Regions from separate parts of the Pseudocolwellia antarctica genome, predicted to be linked through region 3. Evidence: predicted binding sites of a transcription regulator. Region 3 holds the regulator's gene; each other region holds the start of a gene.
What was found. Region 3 encodes FliA, which starts transcription of late flagellar genes. Its sites were predicted from a motif close to CTAAAGNTNNNNNNNNNNNNGCCGATA; they were not measured.

Region 1 (7,652 bases), 820 kb from region 3:
TTGCATTTTTGAATGACAGGTTATTCATGATTATTCATCTCTTGAAAAGGTTTTAGCTCTATATGGCGAATAGAGCCCCCACGTTACGTCAGTTAGAGATATTTTTAGCGCTGTCTGAGCATAAGAATATATCTCGAGTTGCTGAAGCTTTACATATCTCTCAGCCTTCTGTTTCTATTCAATTGAAAAACCTAACTGATGTGTTGGGCATGCAGCTTTATAATGTGAATGGACGTAGTGTTGAATTAACTGAGGCAGGAGAAGCCACCGTTAATAGTGCACGCGAAATGTTTTTTTCGTTAGACAAGTTACATATTGAGTTAGATGATTTAAAAGGTATTAAGTCGGGGGTTTTAAAACTGTCGGTTGTTTCAACGGCTAAATACTTTTTACCTATTTTACTTGGGCAATTTTGTAAACGTTATCCTTTGATTGATGTTGAGTTGAATGTTGGTAATCGACAAGACATTATTAAACGCTTTAATCAGAACAAAGATGATTTTTATGTGTTTAGCCAATATCCAGAATCGGATAATGTGATAGCTGAACCGTTTTTAGATAACCCTTTGGTTGTGGTTGCGCCTGCTAATCACGAACTCACTAAAAAAATGCCTATTAGTTTAACGCGTTTAGCACATTACCCTTTTTTATTAAGAGAGAAAGGTTCGGGAACTCGTCGTTGTATCGATGATTTTTGTAAGTTACATAAAATAAAACTAAAAGCGAAAATGACGATTGAAAGTAATGCTGCTATTAAGCATTCAGTTGCTGCTGAGTTAGGTTTGGCTATATTGAGTAGTCACACATTAGATTACATGCAAGATTCAAGTTTAGCTGTATTAGACGTTGAGCATTTTCCTTTAAAAAGCCAATGGTATTTGGTGCGCACTAAAAATAGAAATCAAACGGTATTAGCTGAGTTGTTTCATGAATACTTACAGCAAGAAGGTTTGTCGACTTTACAGAAAATAGCGAAAGCAAAAACTCAGGGCTAAAAAATTGACATAAAAAAAGCCCTCGATTAAATCGAAGGCTTCTTAATAAGGTGCTCAGTACTTAGTTAATAAACAGCAGCGATTAAGCTACAGGTTTAATTAAGCAAAGTTAGCTGAAGCAAATTCCCAGTTAGCTAAAGCATAGAATGCTTCCATGTAGCTAGGACGTAAGTTACGGTAATCAATGTAGTAAGCATGTTCCCATAAATCTACAGTGATGATAGGTGTAACACCTTCGTCAGTTAATGGTGTAGCAGCGTTAGACGTGTTAACGATTGCTAAAGAACCATCAGCGTTTTTAACTAACCATGTCCAGCTTGAACCAAAGTTGTTAATTGCGCTGTCTGTGAATTTTGCTTGAAACTCAGCAAAAGAACCAAAAGTAGCATTGATAGCATCTGCTAAAGCACCAGTAGGTGCGCCGCCGCCGTTAGGGCTTAAGCTGTTCCAGTAAAAAGTATGGTTCCAAATTTGTGCAGCATTGTTAAAAATACCTGCTGAAGAAGTTTTAACGATATCTTCAAGAGATTTAGATTCAAACTCAGTACCTTTAATTAAACCGTTAAGCTTAACAACGTATGTGTTGTGATGCTTACCGTAATGGAACTCTAAAGTTTCTTGTGAAATGTGTGGTGCCAACGCATCTATAGCATATGGTAATGCTGGTAATTCAATAGCCATTCTTCTCTCCAGAAAAAGTAATTAAAAATATATATTCTTATACGATATATTAAAGAATTAGTTTGTTTTTATATTAAACCTAGTAAACTACTCGGGTATTAATAAACCTTACTTAGTTTAACCCAATATATTGGGATTAACATTGATTTTATCAAGGTTAGTAAGTTTTAAGATATAACAATTTTATTTGTAAAAAGGTTTGTTACAAATAATGGCATTGTATAAATGTATTTTGCCACCATTATATAGTCGAGACTATACCCAAACTACTTCAACATTATGACAGCATTAAGATTTAATGCTTAGGTTACTTATAGTTAGTTGTAGCAATAGATAACCAGCGTTATAGGTGGTTTGGGTATATATATCATACAGTCAAGTTCATTAAATATAGAGGTTACCATGGATACGATCGAACGTATTAAGCAACAAATATCTGAAAACTCAGTATTACTTTACATGAAAGGTTCACCTAAGCTTCCTAGCTGTGGCTTTTCTTCTCAAGCGTCTCAAGCACTTATTTCATGTGAAGAAAAGTTTGCATACGTAGATATTTTACTAGATCCAGAAATCAGATCTGAATTACCAAAGTATGCTGATTGGCCTACATTCCCACAATTGTGGGTTGATGGTGAGCTTGTTGGCGGTTGTGACATTATTATCGAAATGTTCCAACAAGGCGAATTACAGACTTTAATTAAAGAGTCTGCAGCAAAAAATAGTTCAGCAGACGCTTAGTTTTTTTAAAAAGAGTCTTGAAAAGTTAACATTCATCACAATATTTATGAGTGTTAACTAAATAATTTAACCTTTATGGTTTTTAAAATTTATAAAAAAGGAGAATAAAATGAGTGTATTAGTTGGTCGTTCAGCACCAGATTTTACAGCAGCAGCAGTACTAGGTACTGGTGAAATAGTAGATAGCTTTACTTTGTCAGAAGCGATTAAAGGTAAAAAAGCCGTTGTGTTTTTCTACCCTTTAGATTTTACATTTGTTTGTCCTTCAGAATTGTTAGCTTTTGATCACCGTATGGATGAATTCAAAAGCCGTGGCGTTGAAGTAATTGGTGTTTCTATCGATTCACAATTTTCTCATAATGCTTGGAGAAATACGCCAGTAAACGAAGGTGGTATTGGTCCAGTTAAATATACTTTAGTTGCTGATACTAAGCATACAATCTGTCAAGCATACGATGTTGAGCATCCAGAAGCTGGTGTTGCTTTCCGTGGTTCTTTCTTAATTGATGAAGAAGGTAACGTACGTCATCAAGTAGTTAACGATTTACCATTAGGTCGTAACGTTGATGAAATGATCCGTATGGTTGATGCATTACAATTCCACCAAGAACACGGTGAAGTTTGTCCAGCAGGCTGGAACAAAGGCGATAAAGGTATGACTGCTTCTCCAGACGGTGTTGCTGCATACTTAGCTGATAACGCTGATAAATTATAATATTGTTTTAAACAAACTATAATTTACATCGTAAAAAAGCCACTTAGTTAAGTGGCTTTTTTTATGTCTGAAATAATGTGAGTGTAATACCAAACAGATTAAATTCTCGCCCTTCGGGAGCTCATTAGCAAACTGATAACATCACAAAATTAAAAAAATATAGAATAACTATGTTTAATCAATTTTGCTTGTTCTAAGCTTGCTAATGTAGCTCTAAGTTGCTCAATAAATTAATCCGTTTGGTATAATTATTTCTCTTCTATCTCATCTTCAACCATAGGCCAACCGCCTAGGTGCTTCCACTTATTTACAATGTGGCAAAATAGCTCAGCTGTTTTTTCAGTATCGTATAATGCTGAATGTGCTTCACTGTTATTGAAATCTATTTTTGCAGCAATACATGCTTTAGCTAATACCGTTTGACCCAAGGCTAAACCTGAAAGAGTCGTAGTATCAAAACTTACAAAAGGATGAAATGGAGAGCGTTTCATTAAACATCTTTCAGTAGCCGCGTTAACAAAACCTAAATCGAATGACGCATTATGAGCAACCATAACTGCACGCTGGCAACCAACAGCTTTCATTTTTTTACGTATAAGTTTGAATATAGCTTTTAATGCATCTTCTTCACTTACGGCACCACGAAGTGGATTAGTTGGATCAATGCCTGTAAATTCTAAAGCAGCTTTTTCTAAATTAGCGCCTTCGAATGGCTCAACATTAAAATGTATTGTTTTATCTAATGAGAAATTACCGTCTTTATCAAGGGCTAAAGTTGTAGCGGCTATTTCAAGTAGGGCATCAGTTTGCGAATTAAAACCTGCGGTTTCAACATCAACAACAACAGGGAAGTAACCTCTAAAGCGTTCAGCAAAAGGTGTTTTTCCATTTTCTGACAGCGTGGCAGAAGATGAATTTAGATCAGTCATACAAGAATGTCTTTTTATTTTGATAATTATTAACAATTATCTCAGAAAATAGCTAAAATAAGTACGAGGATTTAGTGTTTTTTACTTTTATAAATATTAAAGGGTAATTGATGCTAAAGTTATTAAATAAATTGTCGATAAAGTTACTGTCATTTAAAACAAAATATAATTGATTATGAAAAAATACTTTCTTCCAGTTGTTTTATTAGTATCTGTTTGCAATGCAAATGCAGGTATGAGGCAGTATGCGGCAAATTTAGATAACTCCATGTGGCAATTATCTAATGAATCTCGTTTAGAGTGCACACTCTCTCACAACATACCTAATTACGGCGAAGCCAAGTTTTACAGTAAGGCAGACCGTAAATCTAATTTAGAGTTTGAATTAGACATGATGCGTTTGCCTGATAACTATTCCTTAGCCGAAGTACGCTCCGTTGCTCCTAAATGGCGACCAGGTGTTGCAGGTTATACGTTAGCAAATATGAAATTGCACAAGCAATTCGCGCCTAGCTTACCTAAAAAGGTTGCTTGGACTATGCTTAACGAATTAGATCAAGGCATGAGTCCGACGTTTTACTACAACGATTGGTATCGTAGCAGTGAAAAAATCTCTGTAGGTTTATCAACCGCTAAATTTAAACGCGCCTATCAAGAGTTTGTAAGTTGTGTGGGTAACCTACTTGATTACAATTTTGATGATATTTCTTATACCGTGTTAAATTATCAATTTGGTACCGACGACTTAACTAAGTCTTCTAAACGCAAGTTAGCGATGATTGCTGAATACTTAAGTTTAGACACTGAATTAGAACTCGTATTGATTGATGGATACACAGATAGCTACGGCCCAAGAAACGCGAACTATAAAATGTCGCAACGACGCGCTAATAACATCAGAGAACAATTTGTTAAAACGGGTATTGATCCAAGCCGCATTGAAGCCAATGGTTATGGCGAAAAACGCCACATTGCCTCAAACGATACAATAATAGGTCGTGAAAAAAATAGACGTGTTGTTATCCGAATGGATAAACCGTAAGTATATATATTTTATAAATGAAGTAATTCAGTTGAATAGGCCTCTAGGTTATCTTAATCTAGAGGCTTATTTTTTATGGACGTTTATATAATGAAGCTATTATTAAAAATCTCAGCCTTAGTGCTAGTCAGTTTATCTTATTTTGCTAATGCAGAACTTAAAGATGCCTACACCTATTCGAATTACGATCAAGTTACTACCACACACATTTATCTAGACTTAGATGTCGACTTTCAAGAAAAATCATTAAGTGGTTTTGCTGAATTGTCATTAAAATGGTTAGTGAATGATGTACAGCCTATCTATTTAGATACACGAGACTTAGTGATCAAGCGTGTTATGGCACAAAACACAGCGGGTAATTGGGTGAGTGTTCAACACAAGCTTGCTAAACGTGATGATGTATTAGGTGCCAAGTTAACTATTGCACCTAAATTTAAAGCATCAAAAGTTCGTGTTTATTATCATTCAACAGAAAAAGCTTCAGGCTTACAGTGGTTGTCGCCAGAGCAAACTGCAGGCAAGAAACACCCATTCTTATTTAGCCAAAACCAAGCGATTCATGCACGTTCATGGATACCAATTCAAGATACACCTACCGTTCGTACGACTTATGACGCTCGCATAACAACAGATAAAGATTTAATTGCTGTAATGAGTGCTTTTAATGAACCTAATACTGAGCGTGATGGCGATTACTTCTTTTCTATGCCTCAAGCTGTGCCTTCATACTTAATTGCGATAGGCGTAGGCGATTTAGAATTTAAAGCCATGAGTGAGCAAACAGGTATTTATGCAGAAGCGTCTATTTTAGATGCCGCTGTTGCCGAGTTTGATGATACTCAAACGATGATTGATGAATCTGAAAAACTATTTGGACCATACCGTTGGGGCAGATACGATTTACTTATTTTACCGCCAAGCTTCCCATTTGGTGGCATGGAAAACCCACGTTTATCTTTTATTACACCAACCGTTATTGCAGGCGATAAAAGCTTAGTAAACCTTATTGCTCATGAGTTAGCACATTCTTGGTCAGGTAACTTAGTGACGAACAAAAGCTGGAGAGACTTATGGCTAAACGAAGGTTTTACAAGCTATGTAGAAAACAGAATTATGGAAGCCGTATTTGGTACTGACCGCGCGGTTATGGAACAAGCATTAGGTGCACAAGACCTTAATGCTGAGATAAAAGAATTAGCGCCAGGTGATACTCAACTTTATATCGATTTGAAAGGCCGTGATCCTGATGATGCTTTTTCAGGTGTTCCTTATGTAAAAGGGCAGTTGTTCTTAATGTATTTAGAAGAGAAGTTCGGTCGTGATAAGTTTGACGTATTTATTCTTGATTACTTTAATCACCATGCTTTTAAAAGTTTAGGTACTGAAGATTTTATTGTTTATTTAAAAGCTAACTTAACTCATAAATATCTAAATGTCGTATCAGACAAAATGCTTAAAGAATGGATCTACGGACAAGGCTTGCCTAGCGTAACACCTAAACCAACGTCTAATGCCTTTAATGTTATTGACGAGTTAACTCAACAATTAGTGACTAAAGCTATTACTGTTGAACAAATTAATACAAAAGCTTGGACATTGCATGAATGGTTACATTTCATCAATAACTTACCGTTAGATGTAAATGAATCATTTATGAGTGATTTAGATAAGCGCTTTAATTTAACAGTAAGTACGAATGCTGAAATTGCACATGCTTGGTATTTATTATCAATCAAAGCAGGTTATATGCATGTGTACCCACAAATGGCGACGTATTTAAAATCTATCGGTAGACGTAAGTTGATTGTGCCATTGTACAAAGAGCTAGTGACTACTGAAGCAGGTAAATCATGGGCTTTAGAAGTTTATAAACAAGCACGACCTGGTTATCACGGATTAGCGCAAGGCACTATTGATGGCGTATTTAATCTTTAGTTACTGCTGTTTAAATAAGGTTAAGAGTCGAATGATTCATTTGATTTGAAATATTTTACTTAACTGATTAAAAAAGGAGCCTAGGCTCCTTTTTGTTTGTCTAACTTTTGATTTTTATAAGCTTGGCTAATTAATGATTAAAGACATTAGCCTAAGTGAATACGGCTGACCCAAAGTTAACTCTATAAAACTTTAGTTACCATAACATCAACTTGTCTTTGATTATTTCGCTCAGAAACAATCACGGTAATGTTGTGGTTATTGTTTATAAAAGAATTCTCTAAGTGACCACGTTTTCTGTTTGATGAAATTGCTTTGCCATATTTTTCTTCATAAAAAGCAAGAATGCTATTTTCACTTCTTTTGGTGAAATAGTTAACTACAGCTGGTAGTTCATCATCAAGTTTAGCGAAAACTTTAGCATCGCTCATGACTTCAATGGTTAGTTTATCTGTTTCAGCTGCATATAGTTTTGTGCTTACCAATGCTGTGAAAATTGTAGAGCAGAGCATTGAAAATAGTAGCGCTTTATGTGTTTTTTTAGCCACGGTATTTCCCTATTAGAGTAAAAATATGAGTATAACTAGTTTATATCATGTTTAGTTTTTTTGATT
Region 2 (7,652 bases), 1.7 Mb from region 3:
TTGCTTCAATACCTCTAAAGTCAAAACGAGTTTCTAACTCTTTTTTAGTGTTATTGCTCGCGTTAAGCACTTCTTCCATATTGATTTCAGAAACAATATCCATTGATGGCATAGTTTTTCTCTTTTTAAACAAATTACGATGGGTAAATAATAACAGCCTCATACCTTATAACCAATATCTTAAGACGATAAAAGTCGCTAATTTTAATGAGTCATATCAATTACCTTATTGATTTGGTCTAACAGATTGAATGGTTTCTTCGTGCTAAAGCATCATGTTAAGATAATAATTCTAGCTCATTATTAATGATAAACTTTATGATATACCGCCATTACTTTCTTGGTTTACTTTTAATAGTAATTTCTGTGGTGATGTTAACCTGGTTTTACAATACAAATGAGTTAACACTTCAATTCCCTAAATTAGATTCAATCGGACATTTTCTAGGCTTTTTCTTTTTAACTTGGTTGTTAAGTTATCTTTTGAAACAACCTTTACTTAACTTAACGCTGTGTTTAACGTTATATGCTGCACTAACTGAGGTTGGCCAACATTATTTAGGTTTCAGAAATGGAGAGTTTAGAGATTTTGTCGCTGATGTTCTAGGCATTACATTATTTGTAACGATTCAATATTTTTGGGCAAAGTTCTGTGAAAGTAGACAATAACGCGATGAATAAACAAAAAACTAATGTTCTTATCGTAGGATCAGGTGCAATAGGTTTATTGTGGTATAGCCATTTTGCATTAAACAGTAAACACTCGATTAACTGTTATCTTTATCAATCGGCTAAACGTAAAGCCTTACCAGACGAAATCAAATTTACAAATATTAATGATACTACACATGTAATCCATAGTAACATCATTACACAGCCGAAAAGCCCAATGGATATTGTTCTCGTTTGTGTAAAAAGCTATCAGCTCAATCAAGCGATTGCTGACATTCAAAGTATTATCTGCCCTAAGACACTTGTGATCACAACGCATAATGGTTTAGGTGCGCTAAATACACAATCAAATCAATATTTAGAAAATAATATTGTGCTTAATATGCTAACCACCCATGGTTGCTTGAAAGTAGCTGACAATGAAATAAAACATACGGGCGCAGGTATATCTCATTTGGGTGTTAAGTTTGATGTCGCTGAAAAGTATCTAGAATCGAATAAGCAAAAAGACATCCGTGATTTATTACATACCATATTACCAGAGGTTGTTTGGTGTGATGATATTTTATCTAAACAATGGTTAAAGTTAGCGATTAACTGTGTGATAAACCCATTAACGGCTGTGTTTGATATTAAAAATGGTGAAGTGATTAACCCAGAATTTACTTCTATTATTGAGCAAGTGATTGATGAAGTAGTCGCCATTGGTCAGGCGAAAGGTATTAGTTTAGATAAAGTACAATTAATTGAAACCGTATTATTAGTTGCACAAGCCACAGCTAATAATAGTTCGTCTATGCGTTGTGATGCTCAGCAAAAAAGAGAAACAGAGATAGAATATATTAACGGCTATATTCATAAATCAGGGCAAGAATTGAATATTCCTACCCCGAAAAATACTGAGCTATATCAAAAGGTTTTAGCACTAACGTTTTAATCTTAAAGATCTTGCACTTAAAAACTGCTATAGCTCTTTTATCTTACTCGACTAGTTATCTTATGGACGATAAACTTTAACGTTAGTAAAGCCATTATCTAATAAGTACAAAGCTTGTAACTTACTCATAACGCCTTGATCACAGTAAAGGAAATATTCTTTGTCTTTCGCTAAATCACCAAACTTAGTAGCAAGTCTATAGAAAGGAATATGTATCACTTCTACTTTATCTAAAGACAGAGGATTGTTATCTTCTTCTTCAGGGCTTCTGATATCAACAACAATAGCGCTATCGTCAAGTTGATCAACCATTTCTACCGCTTTAATTTCAGCTTCTGTTTCAGTGGCAATATCTCGAATGTCATATAAACGAGTATTCTTTACTACGCTATCTAAAATATCAAAATCAAAGTTACTTTCTTCATGCTCAATTTTAGATAAAACCGCTTTAACTGTTGGTTTATTTGAAATAACACCACAGTATTCAGGGATAGTTTTAGAGAAATCTTCAGTGCCAATTTGACGAGCAATATCGATAATATCTTGCTTATCATATGCTGTTAAAGGTCTTAAAATTAAGGTTTCTGTTACGCGGTCAATTACATTTAAGTTAGTTAATGTTTGGCTAGATACCTGCCCTAACGCTTCACCTGTAACCAATGCTTGTATTTTAGCGCGTGCTGCAACTTTTTCTGCTGCGCGCATCATCATACGTTTTAGAATAACGCCCATTTGACCGTTTTCTACTTTCTCTAAAATTTCAGCTACAACAGGTTCAAAGTCGATAGCGAAAAACTTAACTTTATGTGAAGCACCAAACTTGTTCCACAAATAGTAACTGACTTGTTTAACACCAATTTCGTGTGCTGAACCACCTAAGTTAAAGAAACAATAATGAGTACGTGCACCTTTTTTGATCATTTGGTAACTTGCAACAGCAGAGTCAAAACCACCAGACATTAACGATAGTACATCTTCTTGAGTTGCTATTGGGAAGCCGCCTAAACCTTTATGACGTTCTGTAACAATAAAGAGTTTTTCATTTTTTATTTCTAAATGAACGGTAACGTCAGGCTTACTTAATTTTACTTTAGCTGATTCAACTGCTTGGTTTAAACCACCACCAACATATTGCTCAACTTGAATTGATTTAAACTCGTGAGTACCTGTACGTTTAACACGAACACAAAAGGTTTTGTTTTCAATACTTTTAGCATGTAAAGCGGCAGTTTTTTCGTAAATGCTGTGCATATCAGTAAAGTCGGTTTGTACAACTTCTAAAAACATCGGAATACCTGGAACACACTTTAAGGTTGCAATAACCTTTTCACGATTCTCTGGGGTATCGTTTGGTGAATTCACTTCAATATTGTCCCAAGTCATACGAACATGAACTTGTGGATCTACACGACGTAGTACAGTTTTAAGGTTAGATTCTAATATTTTAGTAAAGCGCTTGCGAACAGGCCTACTTTTAATGGTGATTTCAGACTGTAACTTTACAATAAATTTCATGGACGCTAATACCTAACAAATGTACTTATACCAACCCGAATAGGTTAATTATTTATTTATATAAGTGTCGCTCGTTTAAACGCGATAAATAAATGCTCTATATTTGGCAATTTATCATTTATACAAAGTAAGTTAATTTTTTAATCGAATGGGTATCAAAAAATAATGGCGCGAATTATACACGATAACGAAGGGCATTTAGCATAATTTTTTCTTCTACTTATATTATCAATAAGAAGCAATCAAAGTTCTAAACTAAAAATTAGAAAAATACTCAAAAAAAAGAGTTACTTGATGTAACTCTTTTTAAGTTTGATATGACTTTCTACTTACTGAATAATAGATACAGGTTCAGTTTCTTGAGCCTTACCTTGGTTTATAGCAATTTCTACACGACGATTTTTACGTCGGTTTAAAGCATTAGTATTTGGGACTAAAGGCTTAGCATCGGCATGACCCGCTACGATAATTCGGCTTTGATCAAACTCAGGTACTTTTATTATCTCGTGAGCGATGGCTACTGCACGCTTACTTGATAAGTCCCAATTAGAAGTAAATAACTCTGAGCTAATACCTTGATTATCAGTATGACCTGAGATCATTATCTCACCAGGGATCGTCAACAATAACTCGCCAATCTCTCGAATAATCGGTCTAAACTGAGGTTGTAAAAATGCTGAACCCGATGGAAATGAACCATTTTCTCGAATACGAATAATAATTTGTTGCCCTAAAGATTCTAATTCGATGGCACCATCTTGAATTTGTTTATCTAGCTGATCTGCAATTTTCTTAATAAGGTCATTTATTTGTTCTTGAGAAGCTTGCTCTGCGTCTTCTGCTGCTTGAATGATTTCTTGAGCCGCTTGTTCATTTGCTGTGCTTTGCGATTGACCACCACGTTGAGCGCCACGTTGTTCTTGACGTCCACCTGCGGAAGTTTCATCTCCCGCCTGAAACTCTAACATTTGCTGAGTCATTTCTACGGTTTGTTGCTGAATCACTTCAATAGGAGTTGGTTCAGGCTTACCTGGTCTAAATTCCTGAGCAATAATACTAGTGCCTTTTGGAATATCTTTCACTTCAATTTTATTTTGCACACCAAAAGCAAACTTCATTGAACCTGCAATTTGTTTAAACTTTAAAACATCCATTTCTGAAAAAGATAAAAGCAAAACGAAAAAACACATAAGCAACGACATTAAGTCGGCAAAGGTTCCCATCCAAGCGGGGAGCCCTGGAGGTGGACATTTACATTCTTCTTCCATTTTAGCCTCCCTTACTCTTCATTTGTATCGACGGCGCGCTTACCTTCAGCTATGTAGTTCCTTAATAGCCCTTCGATAACGCGAGGGTTTTGACCATCTTGAATACCTAGAACAGCATCAAGGATCAATTGCCTATTCATTTTTTCTTCTTCACGTCTCAGTTTTAATTTGTTGGCGATTGGAATAGCAATTACGTTTGCTAAGAAAGCACCGTATAAAGTCGTTAAAAGTGCTACCGCCATTGCGGGTCCAATGGCTTTTGGATCATCCATATTAGAAAGCATGGCAACTAAACCAATAAGTGTACCGATCATTCCCATTGCTGGCGCTACGTCTGCTAGCGCCATCATCATACCTACACCTCTTTCGTGACGTTCACTGGTTAATGATATGTCTTTTTGTAAAGTTGCACGTACTACATCGGCATCATGACCATCAACCAGCATATCAACACCTTTTTGCATAAAAGCGTTGGTAATCTCAGCTTCTTCTAAAGCTAAAAAACCGCCTTTGCGTGCTGCGTCTGCCATTTCAACAGATTTTTCGATAAGTTCTTCAGGAGTTTCAAGTTTGAATAGAAAGGCTTTACCACAAATTTTCCCGATACCGAAAAATTGCCCTAAATTATAATTAGATAAAACAACAAAGATTGAGCCACCAAATACAATGATCAAAGATTGAGTGTCGATGAACATACTGATATCACCCGCCAATAACATCGCCATAATTAAAAGGCCAATGGCACCGAGTATCCCTATTAACGTTGCTAAATCCACAAAATTCTCCTGTTTATATGCTTACCGTTGTGCTTTATAAAATAATAGTACAATAACGATTTGGGTTACGCGAATACTTATAGCTATATTATCGTCCACAATCTCAATAACTTAAGTTCTTTTCAATAAAACATAACAATCAATTAATAAATCGACGCTAATTGACCAAAATGTTAAGCTAAGGTACCTTTGCGCCTATCTATTAAATGTAGCAGAAAAATAATGGCTAGAAAAAAAATTGAAAATTTAACCTTCGAAGAATCACTTAATGAATTAGAAGAAATTGTTCAGAATTTAGAACAAGGCGAACTAAGTTTAGAGGATTCGATGAATTTGTTTGAACGAGGATTAAACCTTAGTCAAGCTAGCCAAACTAAGCTACAAGATGCTGAACAGAAAATACAAATATTGCTCGATAAGAATAATCCTGAGCAAGCGCTTTCAACATTTGAATTAACACAGGACGATAGCTAAGTGGGTCAGTTACCTCAATTAGATGAATACCAGCAACGTGTTAATCAATTTCTTACCCATAAATTAGATCAGTTAACTTGTAACGATGAGCGTTTATTAGAAGCTATGCGTTATGGCCTACTTATTGGCGGCAAACGCATGCGTCCGTATCTAGCTTATATTACAGGTAAGAGTGTTGGAGCAAAATTAGAAGATATAGACGGCATTGCTGCAGCATTAGAATGTATTCATGCGTATTCATTATTACATGATGACTTACCCGCTATGGATGATGACGATTTAAGACGTGGTAAACCAACCTGTCATAAAGCTTTTGATGAAGCGACAGCAATTTTAGCAGGCGACAGTTTACAAACTTTAGCTTTTGATATTTTAGCTAATCATCATTTTTCAGAAAATTTGCAAAGTAAGCGTATTAGCTTTGTTCAACAACTTGTTAATGCTTCTGGTTATCAAGGTATGTGCGGTGGACAAGCTTTAGATTTAGCGGCAACTGATCATTCAATATCTTTAGATGCTTTACAACATTTACATTCATTAAAAACAGGCGCTTTAATTGAAGCTTCGGTATTAATGGCTGCAGATTGTAGTAGTACAGTTTCTGTAGAAGAAAAAGCACAATTAAAAACTTTCGCACAACTTGTGGGTTTAGCTTATCAAGTAAGAGATGATATTATTGATATAACATCAAGCGAAGAAGAGCTAGGAAAACCAGCAGGTTCAGACCTAGCAGCAAATAAAAGTACGTATCCTGCTTTGCTTGGTTTAGACGGTGCTCAGCAAAAAGCTGACGACTTATACCAACAAGCACTTCAAGCTTTGTCTACTTTGCCTTACAATACCCGATGTTTAGCTGATTTTGCGACTTTTATCGTAAAGCGTACTAGCTAGTTCACTGTATAAATTTTAATAAGAATAACCGATAACACATGACAATTGATCTAACTGACTACCCCCTTTTATCAAACATCAATACGCCTGAAGATTTAAGGCTATTAGGTAAAAGCAAACTCACTCAAGCGAGTGAAGAATTACGTCGATACTTACTCAACTCAGTTAGTAAAAGTAGTGGCCATTTCGCTTCGGGTTTAGGCACAATAGAGCTTACAGTAGCTTTACATTTTGTGTATAACACACCTTTTGATCAATTGATCTGGGATGTGGGTCATCAAGCTTATCCTCATAAAATTTTAACAGGTCGACGCGATCAACTGCACACCATTAGACAAAAAGATGGCTTACATCCTTTTCCTTGGCGAGAAGAGAGTGAATACGATGTATTAAGTGTTGGTCATTCAAGTACTTCTATATCCGCAGCATTAGGTATGGCGGTTGCTGCAGAAAAAGAAGCTAAGAATAGAAAAGTTGTTGCTGTAATTGGTGATGGTGCTATGACGGCAGGTATGGCATTTGAAGCGTTAAATCATGGCGGTGATATTAACAAAGACATGCTTGTTGTACTTAACGACAATGAGATGTCGATATCTGAAAATGTAGGTGCGCTTAATAATCATTTAGCTAAAATGCTTTCAGGAAACCTATACACTGGCCTTCGTGAAGGTAGTAAGCGCATACTTAAGAATATTCCTCCGATAAAAGAATTAGCCAGTCGTGCAGAAGAACATCTTAAAGGCATGGTTGTACCAAGTACTTTTTTCGAAGAGCTAGGTTTTAACTATATTGGTCCAATTGATGGTCATGATGTTAATGGCTTAGTTGATACCATTTCGAATATGCGCAACTTAAAAGGCCCTCAGCTTTTACATATTGCCACTAAAAAAGGTAAAGGCTACGAAGCGGCAGAACAAGATCCAATAAAGTATCATGCGGTACCTAAGTTCAATCCTGAAGAAACCACACTACCTAAGAGTAAAGCAAGTTTACCTACCTACTCAAAAATTTTTGGTGACTGGTTATGTAACACAGCAGAGATTGATCCAAAACTAACAGCTATAACCCCAGCAATGCGTGAAGGTTCAGGTATGGTTGAGTTTAGCCAACGTTTTCCTG
Region 3 (7,652 bases):
TCATCTCGCTTTTTTAACGTTTGCTGTAGTTATTTTAGCTGGAGCATTTTTTGGTTCAAAATTGAAAAAGAAAAATGCAGCTGAGCTTATTGAAAAAGATAAAGCCGTAGAAGTTGAAAACCAACAAATTAAAGCCGATGTAAAAGACTTAGGTTGGGATGATGTTAATCATGTCGATATTATCGGATTAGAAATTGGTTACCGTTTAATCCCGTTAGTTGATAAAGCACAGGGCGGCGAATTATTAAATCGGATTAAAGGCGTGCGTAAAAAGCTATCACAAGAATTTGGCTTTTTAGTACCAGCCGTTCATATACGAGACAACTTAGACTTAGATCCTAATACTTACCAAATATCATTAATGGGTGTAACGATAGGCGAAGCGGAGATAAGACATGACCACGAACTTGCGATAAACCCAGGACAAGTTTTTGGGAAGTTAGAAGGTACGTCAACTAAAGACCCTGCTTTTGGACTAGATGCAGTTTGGATCAATCAATCTCAACGTGAACACGCGCAATCTTTGGGTTACACCGTGGTTGATTGTGCAACGGTACTTGCGACACATTTAAGCCAAATATTAACGAATAACGCTTCTCAACTGTTAGGTCATGAAGAAGTACAAAACTTATTAGATATATTGGCTAAATCATATCCTAAGTTAGTAGAAGGATTTATTCCTGACACATTAACCTTAGGCTGTTTAGTTAAAGTATTACAAAACTTGATGAATGAAGGAGTACCTGTAAGAGATATGCGCAGTATTGTTCAAACACTTTGTGAGTATGGACCTAAGAGCCAAGACCCAGAGGTACTAACGGCTGCAGTACGAATTACTTTACGCAAATTCATCATTCAAGAGCTTATTGGATCAGCAAATGAAGTACCTGTCATAACATTGTCACCAGAGTTGGAACAGATGTTGCACCAGTCTATGCAGATGGCTGGAGATGATGGTGCCGGTATTGAACCAGGCTTAGCAGAGCGTTTACAAACTTCACTTATTGAAGGTGCGCAAAAGCAAGAAATGGCTGGTGATACACCTGTTTTACTAACATCAGGTATTTTACGAACAGTATTATCAAAGTTTGTTAAATATACGATTCCAGGTTTAAGAGTTATTTCTTATCAAGAAATACCAGACGACAAACAAATAAAGATCATTAGCGTGATAGGCAATACATAAGATTAGCCAGTCGCGATAAAGAAAATAAGGGGTCCATTGTGAAAATCAGACGTTTTGTTGCCGTAGATATGAAAACTGCACTAGCTCAAATTAAAGAAGAGTTAGGTGCGGATGCCGTTATTATGTCGAATAAAAAGATTGTTGAAGGTGTCGAAATTATGGCAGCTATCGACTATTACCCTTCACAAACTAAAACTGAGGCGACCCCTGAGCAAACAAATAATGCTTCTGAAGATTTAAATAATGATGTTGTTAGCTTAAGTTCACATGCTAAAGCGCAAACCGAACAAGTTAAGCCGAGTGAAAGTAACGAAGCTGCAGCACCTGATAGTTTATCAGCATTGCTTAACCGTAAAGTTCAACAAGAACCAAAAGTTGAATCTTTTAATGAGAGTGAAATAAAAAATGAGTCTATTAACGAGTCATCAATTTCACAAGCTGTAGATAACGGTACAATAAATACAGGTACCTCTGCTAATAGTGATATTGAATTACAATTCAAAAACTTCACAGACCGTTTACAGCAAACAACTCAACAAAGAAATACAGAGCAAGAGCAACAACAAACTAGCTCTCCAATTCAATCAATACATGATGATGGCGCATTTCAAGAAACTAAGCATTCAACAAATCACGGTGCAGCACAAATCAATGCATCAGCTGAAAATAGCTCAGTTGAATTTGAAAACATGAAAAAAGAAATGCACACCATTCGTCATTTATTAGAACATCAGTTATCGGGTTTGATGTGGCAAGATATGGCGCAAAAAAATCCACAAAAAGCTTTATTAATAAATAAATTAGTAGCGCTTGGATTAACTGACCATATGGCTGATCAAATTGCTGGTTTTATTCCTCCTCAACATAATGAACAGGATGCGTGGGAACAAGCTAAAAAGTTCATCACTCAGCAATTAAACACAACGAATAACGATATTATTCACCATGGTGGAATTATTTCATTAGTCGGTCCTACAGGTGTAGGAAAAACCACAACTATCGCCAAGTTAGCGGCTAGATTCGCTCAAATACATGGCGCAGATGAAGTAGTATTAATTTCTACTGATAGCTTTAGAATTGGTGGTTTTGAACAACTCGCTACTTACGGTCGTATTATCGGTTGCCAAGTAAAACTGGCAAACGATGCTGAAGCCTTAGATTCATTGCTAGAGCAGTTTGGTCATAAGAAACTTATCTTAATTGATACCGCTGGTATGGGCCAAAGAGATATGCGTTTAGCACAGCATTTAACAGACTTAATTGCTAATGCTCGAGTGAGAATTCGTAACTACCTTGTATTGTCTGCAAATACTCAACAACGAGTGATGCAAGAGAATGTAGAACGTTTCAAAAAAATACCACTTGCTGGCTGTATTTATACTAAGCTTGATGAAAGTATTAGTATTGGCGAAATCATTTCAACGTCAATCCAAAACGGTTTACCTATTGGCTATTTAACAGACGGACAAAGAGTTCCAGAAGATATTAAAGTTGCAAATGCTGAGAAATTAGTTGCATTAGCAGACAAGATGACAAGTAGAATAAATCACCAACACGCAAGTACTTGGCGTCCAATGCCTAAAAAAGAGGCAACCACAGTATAAATTGATTGTGATTGGTAAATCTTGCTAGCTTAAATTAATTAAATTAGTTAAATTAAATTAGTTAAATTAAATTAGTTGAACTGAACAATATTGAAAAAAAACGCTTATAATTTCACTAGTTAAAATGTACTGAGCTATAATACATATAATTCGAAATATTTTCGACGTGGTGCAAGTAATAGTGACGAGATGATTTAAATGATAGACCAAGCGAGTGGTTTACGTAAAATGCATGAATTACAACAAATTAAAGTAATAGCAGTATCTGGTGGCAAAGGCGGCGTGGGTAAAACTAACGTGTCTTTAAACACATCCATTGCATTGGCTCAATTAGGTAAAAAGGTTTTAGTTTTAGATGCGGATTTAGGCTTAGCAAATGTAGACGTTATGCTAGGACTTCGCGTTAAACGTAATCTCTCACATGTACTTTCTGGTGAGTGTGAATTAGACGATATTATTGTTGAAGGCCCAGCAGGTATTAAAATTATTCCTGCTACTTCTGGCTCACAATCTATGGTTGATTTAACACCTAGTGAGCATGCTGGGCTAATTCGTGCCTTTAGTGATATGCGAACCGAATTTGATGTACTTATTGTTGATACCGCTGCAGGTATTTCCGATATGGTACTAAGCTTTTGTCGAGCTTCTCAAGATGTCATGTTAGTTGTTTGTGATGAACCAACATCTATTACTGATTGTTACGCCTTGATGAAACTTCTTAGTCGAGATCATGGCATATTCAAATTCAAAGTTGTTGCTAACATGGTAAGAAGCCCAAGAGAAGGGCAGCAATTATTTGAAAAGTTATCAAAAGTGAGTGACCGATTTTTAGATGTAAGTTTAGATCTTGTTGCCGTTGTACCTTTCGATGAAAATATTCGAAAATCTGTGCGCAAGCAAAAAGCAATTGTTGAGGCATATCCTGATTCTCCAGCAGCAATTGGTTTTAAAAACTTAGCGAATAAAATTACAAAATGGCCAGTACCACATCAACCTTCAGGTCATTTAGAATTTTTTATTGAACAATTATTAGAACATTAATATGTTCATAATAGTGAGTGTATAGATTTGTCAAAAGCAGATGCTTACAGTGTTCAAATAGATAAAACTGCGTTAATCAAGCAGCATACGGTGCTTGTTAAACGTATTGCTTATCATTTATTAGCTCGATTACCTGCAAGCGTGCTTGTGGACGATCTTATTCAATCGGGCATGATTGGTTTACTTGAAGCTTCAGGTAATTTTGACCATTCAAAAGGCGCTAGCTTTGAAACTTTCGCTGGAATAAGAATTCGCGGTGCCATGTTAGATGAAATTCGACGTGGTGATTGGACGCCTAGGTCTGTTCATAAAAACAGTCGCATGATAAGTGAAGCAATAAAAACATTAGAAGCTGAACTTGGCAGAGATGTAACCGATATAGAAGTTGCTGAAAGACTTGAACTATCTTTAAATGAATATCATCAAATTCTTAATGATGTTAGCTCAGGTAAAATTATTGGAATAGATGACTTAGGTGTAAGCGAGGATGCTTTCAGTCGCAGTAAAGATAATGCTGTAGACGAACCTTACGACCAAATTGAACAAGTTGTGTTTAAAAAGTCATTAGCAGAATGTATTTCATCATTACCAGAACGAGAAAGTTTAGTGCTTTCCCTGTATTATGATGAAGAACTTAACTTACGTGAGATTGGTCAAGTACTTGATGTAAGTGAATCAAGAGTTAGCCAAATTCATAGCCAAGCGATGCATCGATTAAAATCTCGTATGCAAACTTGGCAACACTAATAGTAAAAAATTAAATATAAATAATTTAAATTTTTAATGTACTCACCGGAGGGTGCCTTGGATAAAAATATGAAAGTTCTTGTTGTTGACGATTTTTCAACGATGAGACGTATAATTAAAAATTTGTTGAGAGATATAGGGTTTACTAATATTCAAGAAGCAGATGATGGTAGCACAGCTTTACCTATGCTTCAGTCCAGTGAATTTGATTTTGTTGTAACTGACTGGAATATGCCAGGAATGCAAGGTATTGATCTATTAAGAGCAATACGTGCAGACGACACTTTATCTCACATTCCTGTATTAATGGTAACAGCAGAAGCGAAAAAAGAACAAATCGTGATGGCTGCTCAAGCGGGTGTAAATGGGTATATTGTTAAACCTTTTACTGCTGCTACATTAAAAACTAAACTCGATAAAATATTCGAACGTTTAGGATAATTGAAATTTTCTTTTCAAGCCTAAAAGAGGATGTTTTTCATGAGTAATTTACCTACAGTCAGCGTCACGCTGGAACAGGCTAAATTGTTAGTTGAATATTTAGAATCAGATCAGCAAGAAAAAGCTGATGAGCTTATTGCCGAAATTCAAAGCCCAGTAAATATTGAGCTTTTTGCAGAAATAGGCAAGTTAACTCGTCAGTTGCATGACTCATTAAATAATTTCCATATAGATCCGCGTTTAAGTGATCTAGCGAATGCTGACATACCTGATGCTAAAGAGCGTTTAAATTACGTTATAGAACGTACTGAAGATGCTGCTAATAAAACAATGGATGCCGTTGAAGCAATTTTTCCTGTTGTAGACTCGCTCCAAAAACAAGTTGAAACTGTTAATCCTCTATGGTCAAAATTGATGAATAATCAATTAGCTTTGCCTGAATTTAAAGCGCTCTGTATAGACATAGATAAATTATTAAAATCAACTGAACATGATACCGAAACTGTACGAACATTAATGACTGACGTTTTGATGGCACAAGACTTTCAAGATTTAACAGGTCAAGTTATTCGTAAAGTTATTGAGTTAGTAAGAGAAGTTGAAGATAGCTTGATTGGAATGCTTACAGCATTCGATATAACTTCAAATACAACTCAAACTAAAGCTAAACCTTCAGTAGGTGACAATTTAGTTGAAGGTCCGATTGTTAATAGTAAAGAACGTGATGATGTTGTTTCAGATCAAGATGATGTTGACGATCTTTTATCAAGTTTAGGGTTCTAGGAGTTATTTAATGTCGTTTGAACAAGATGAAGAAATCTTACAAGATTTTTTAATTGAAGCAGGTGAAATTCTCGAAGCTTTATCTGAGCAATTAGTTGAGCTTGAAAATAATCCTGATGATGCCGATTTATTAAATGCCATATTCCGTGGCTTTCATACGGTAAAAGGTGGTGCTGGATTTTTAGCATTATCCGGACTTGTAGATGTTTGTCACGGCGCAGAAAACATATTCGATCTCCTAAGAACTAACCAACGTTCTATCACGTCTGATTTAATGGACGTTATCCTGCAAGCAACCGACTCTATTAATGAAATGTTTGCTTTGGTACAAGCTGGCGAAGCACTTATTCCTGCAGACGCTGACTTACTCTCTGAATTAGCACGTTTAAGCGTACCAGAATCTCAAGATGCACCTGCTCAACCTGAAGTTGTTGTACAAGCACAAGTTCAAGAAGAGCTAGCTGCAGACTCATCAGAAGAAATGACTGAAGATGAATTTGAAAGACTATTAGATGAATTACATGGCGGAGGAGCGGTTAAGTCTATTGCTCCCGTTAGTGCTCCAGCACCATCAGTACAATCAAACGACAGTAATGAAATTACAGATGATGAATTTGAATCGTTATTAGATGATTTACATGGACAAGGTTCTTTTTCGTCACCAAGCAAAGCTAAATCTGCAGCTGCTAAGCCAGTACAGAGTAGCCCAAGTAACTCAGATGAAATAAATGACGATGAATTCGAAAGCTTATTAGATGAGCTTCATGGCCAAGGTAAAGCGCCTCAAAATTCTATCGTTAAAGCTGCTCCTAAAGTTGAGCCAAAAGCGGCTGCAGCACCTAAACCAATTCCTAAGCCAGCACCCGTTCCTAAGCCAGCTGCGCAACCTGTAGCTAAAGCTGTTCCAAAGCCTGCAGCTCCAGTAAAAGAAAAGAAAGCAACTCCAACTCCTGTATCGCAAGCTGAAACTACAGTAAGAGTTGATACTAAACGCTTAGATCAAATTATGAACATGGTAGGTGAACTCGTACTTGTACGAAATCGTTTAACAAGTTTAGGTGTTACTAAAGATGATGAAGATCTTACCAAAGCAGTTTCTAATCTTGATGCAGTAACTACTGATCTGCAAGGCGCGGTTATGAAAACGCGTATGCAACCTATTAAAAAGGTATTTGGTCGATTCCCTCGAGTTGTACGTGATTTAGCACGTAGCCTTAATAAAGAAATAAAGCTGATTCTAGAAGGTGAAGAAACCGATTTAGATAAAAATCTAGTTGAAGCGTTAGCCGATCCGTTAGTGCATTTAGTAAGAAACTCGGTAGACCATGGTATTGAAGACCCTGATTCTCGTGAAAGTAACGGCAAAGAGCGTGAAGGTACAATTATACTTTCAGCTTCACAAGAAGGTGATCACATTCTACTAACCATTCGTGATGATGGTGCGGGTATGAATGCTGAAAAACTGAAAGAAATCGCAATAGAACGTGGTGTATTAGACGCTGATGCTGCTTCTCGCATGACAGATAATGAAGCATTTAATCTTATTTTTGCTCCAGGATTTTCAACTAAAACAGAAATCTCTGAAGTATCGGGTCGTGGAGTAGGGATGGATGTTGTTAAAACTAAAATCACTCAGCTTAACGGTACCGTAAACATAGATTCTGAATTAGGCATAGGTACAGTACTTGAGATTAAAGTACCACTTACTTTAGCTATTTTACCTACGTTAATGGTTATTATTGGCAAACAAACTTTTGCTTTACCATTAGCAGCCGTAAATGAAATATTCCATCTAGACTTAACAAAAACTAACGTTGTTGATGGGCAATTAACGATTATTGTTAGAGAAA

Region 1: a site for FliA is predicted at 4,172-4,198, ahead of ACPUVN_RS04310 (flagellar protein MotY). Genes of this name have one in related genera too.
Region 2: a site for FliA is predicted at 5,258-5,284, ahead of pomA (flagellar motor protein PomA). Genes of this name have one in related genera too.

What each region holds. Positions count from the first base shown of each region.
Region 1 covers NZ_CP187926.1:978,016-985,667, forward strand. The annotation lists gene ACPUVN_RS04285 (LysR family transcriptional regulator) at 63-995, shown strand; gene ACPUVN_RS04290 (Fe-Mn family superoxide dismutase) at 1,095-1,676, opposite strand; gene grxD (Grx4 family monothiol glutaredoxin) at 2,079-2,414, shown strand; gene ACPUVN_RS04300 (peroxiredoxin) at 2,524-3,129, shown strand; gene rnt (ribonuclease T) at 3,378-4,058, opposite strand; gene ACPUVN_RS04310 (flagellar protein MotY) at 4,234-5,100, shown strand; gene ACPUVN_RS04315 (M1 family metallopeptidase) at 5,191-7,038, shown strand; gene ACPUVN_RS04320 (hypothetical protein) at 7,221-7,586, opposite strand.
Region 2 covers NZ_CP187926.1:3,004,110-3,011,761, forward strand. The annotation lists gene ACPUVN_RS12970 (YajQ family cyclic di-GMP-binding protein) at 1-112, opposite strand, end outside; gene ACPUVN_RS12975 (VanZ family protein) at 373-669, shown strand; gene ACPUVN_RS12980 (ketopantoate reductase family protein) at 653-1,609, shown strand; gene thiI (tRNA uracil 4-sulfurtransferase ThiI) at 1,670-3,124, opposite strand; gene ACPUVN_RS12990 (flagellar motor protein MotB) at 3,454-4,392, opposite strand; gene pomA (flagellar motor protein PomA) at 4,404-5,168, opposite strand; gene ACPUVN_RS13000 (exodeoxyribonuclease VII small subunit) at 5,391-5,642, shown strand; gene ispA ((2E,6E)-farnesyl diphosphate synthase) at 5,643-6,533, shown strand; gene dxs (1-deoxy-D-xylulose-5-phosphate synthase) at 6,572-7,652, shown strand, end outside.
Region 3 covers NZ_CP187926.1:154,951-162,602, forward strand. The annotation lists partial or broken gene flhA (flagellar biosynthesis protein FlhA) at 1-1,186, shown strand, start outside; gene flhF (flagellar biosynthesis protein FlhF) at 1,225-2,790, shown strand; gene ACPUVN_RS00695 (MinD/ParA family protein) at 2,989-3,831, shown strand; gene ACPUVN_RS00700 (RNA polymerase sigma factor FliA) at 3,859-4,578, shown strand; gene cheY (chemotaxis response regulator CheY) at 4,636-5,019, shown strand; gene ACPUVN_RS00710 (protein phosphatase CheZ) at 5,059-5,802, shown strand; gene ACPUVN_RS00715 (chemotaxis protein CheW) at 5,813-7,652, shown strand, end outside.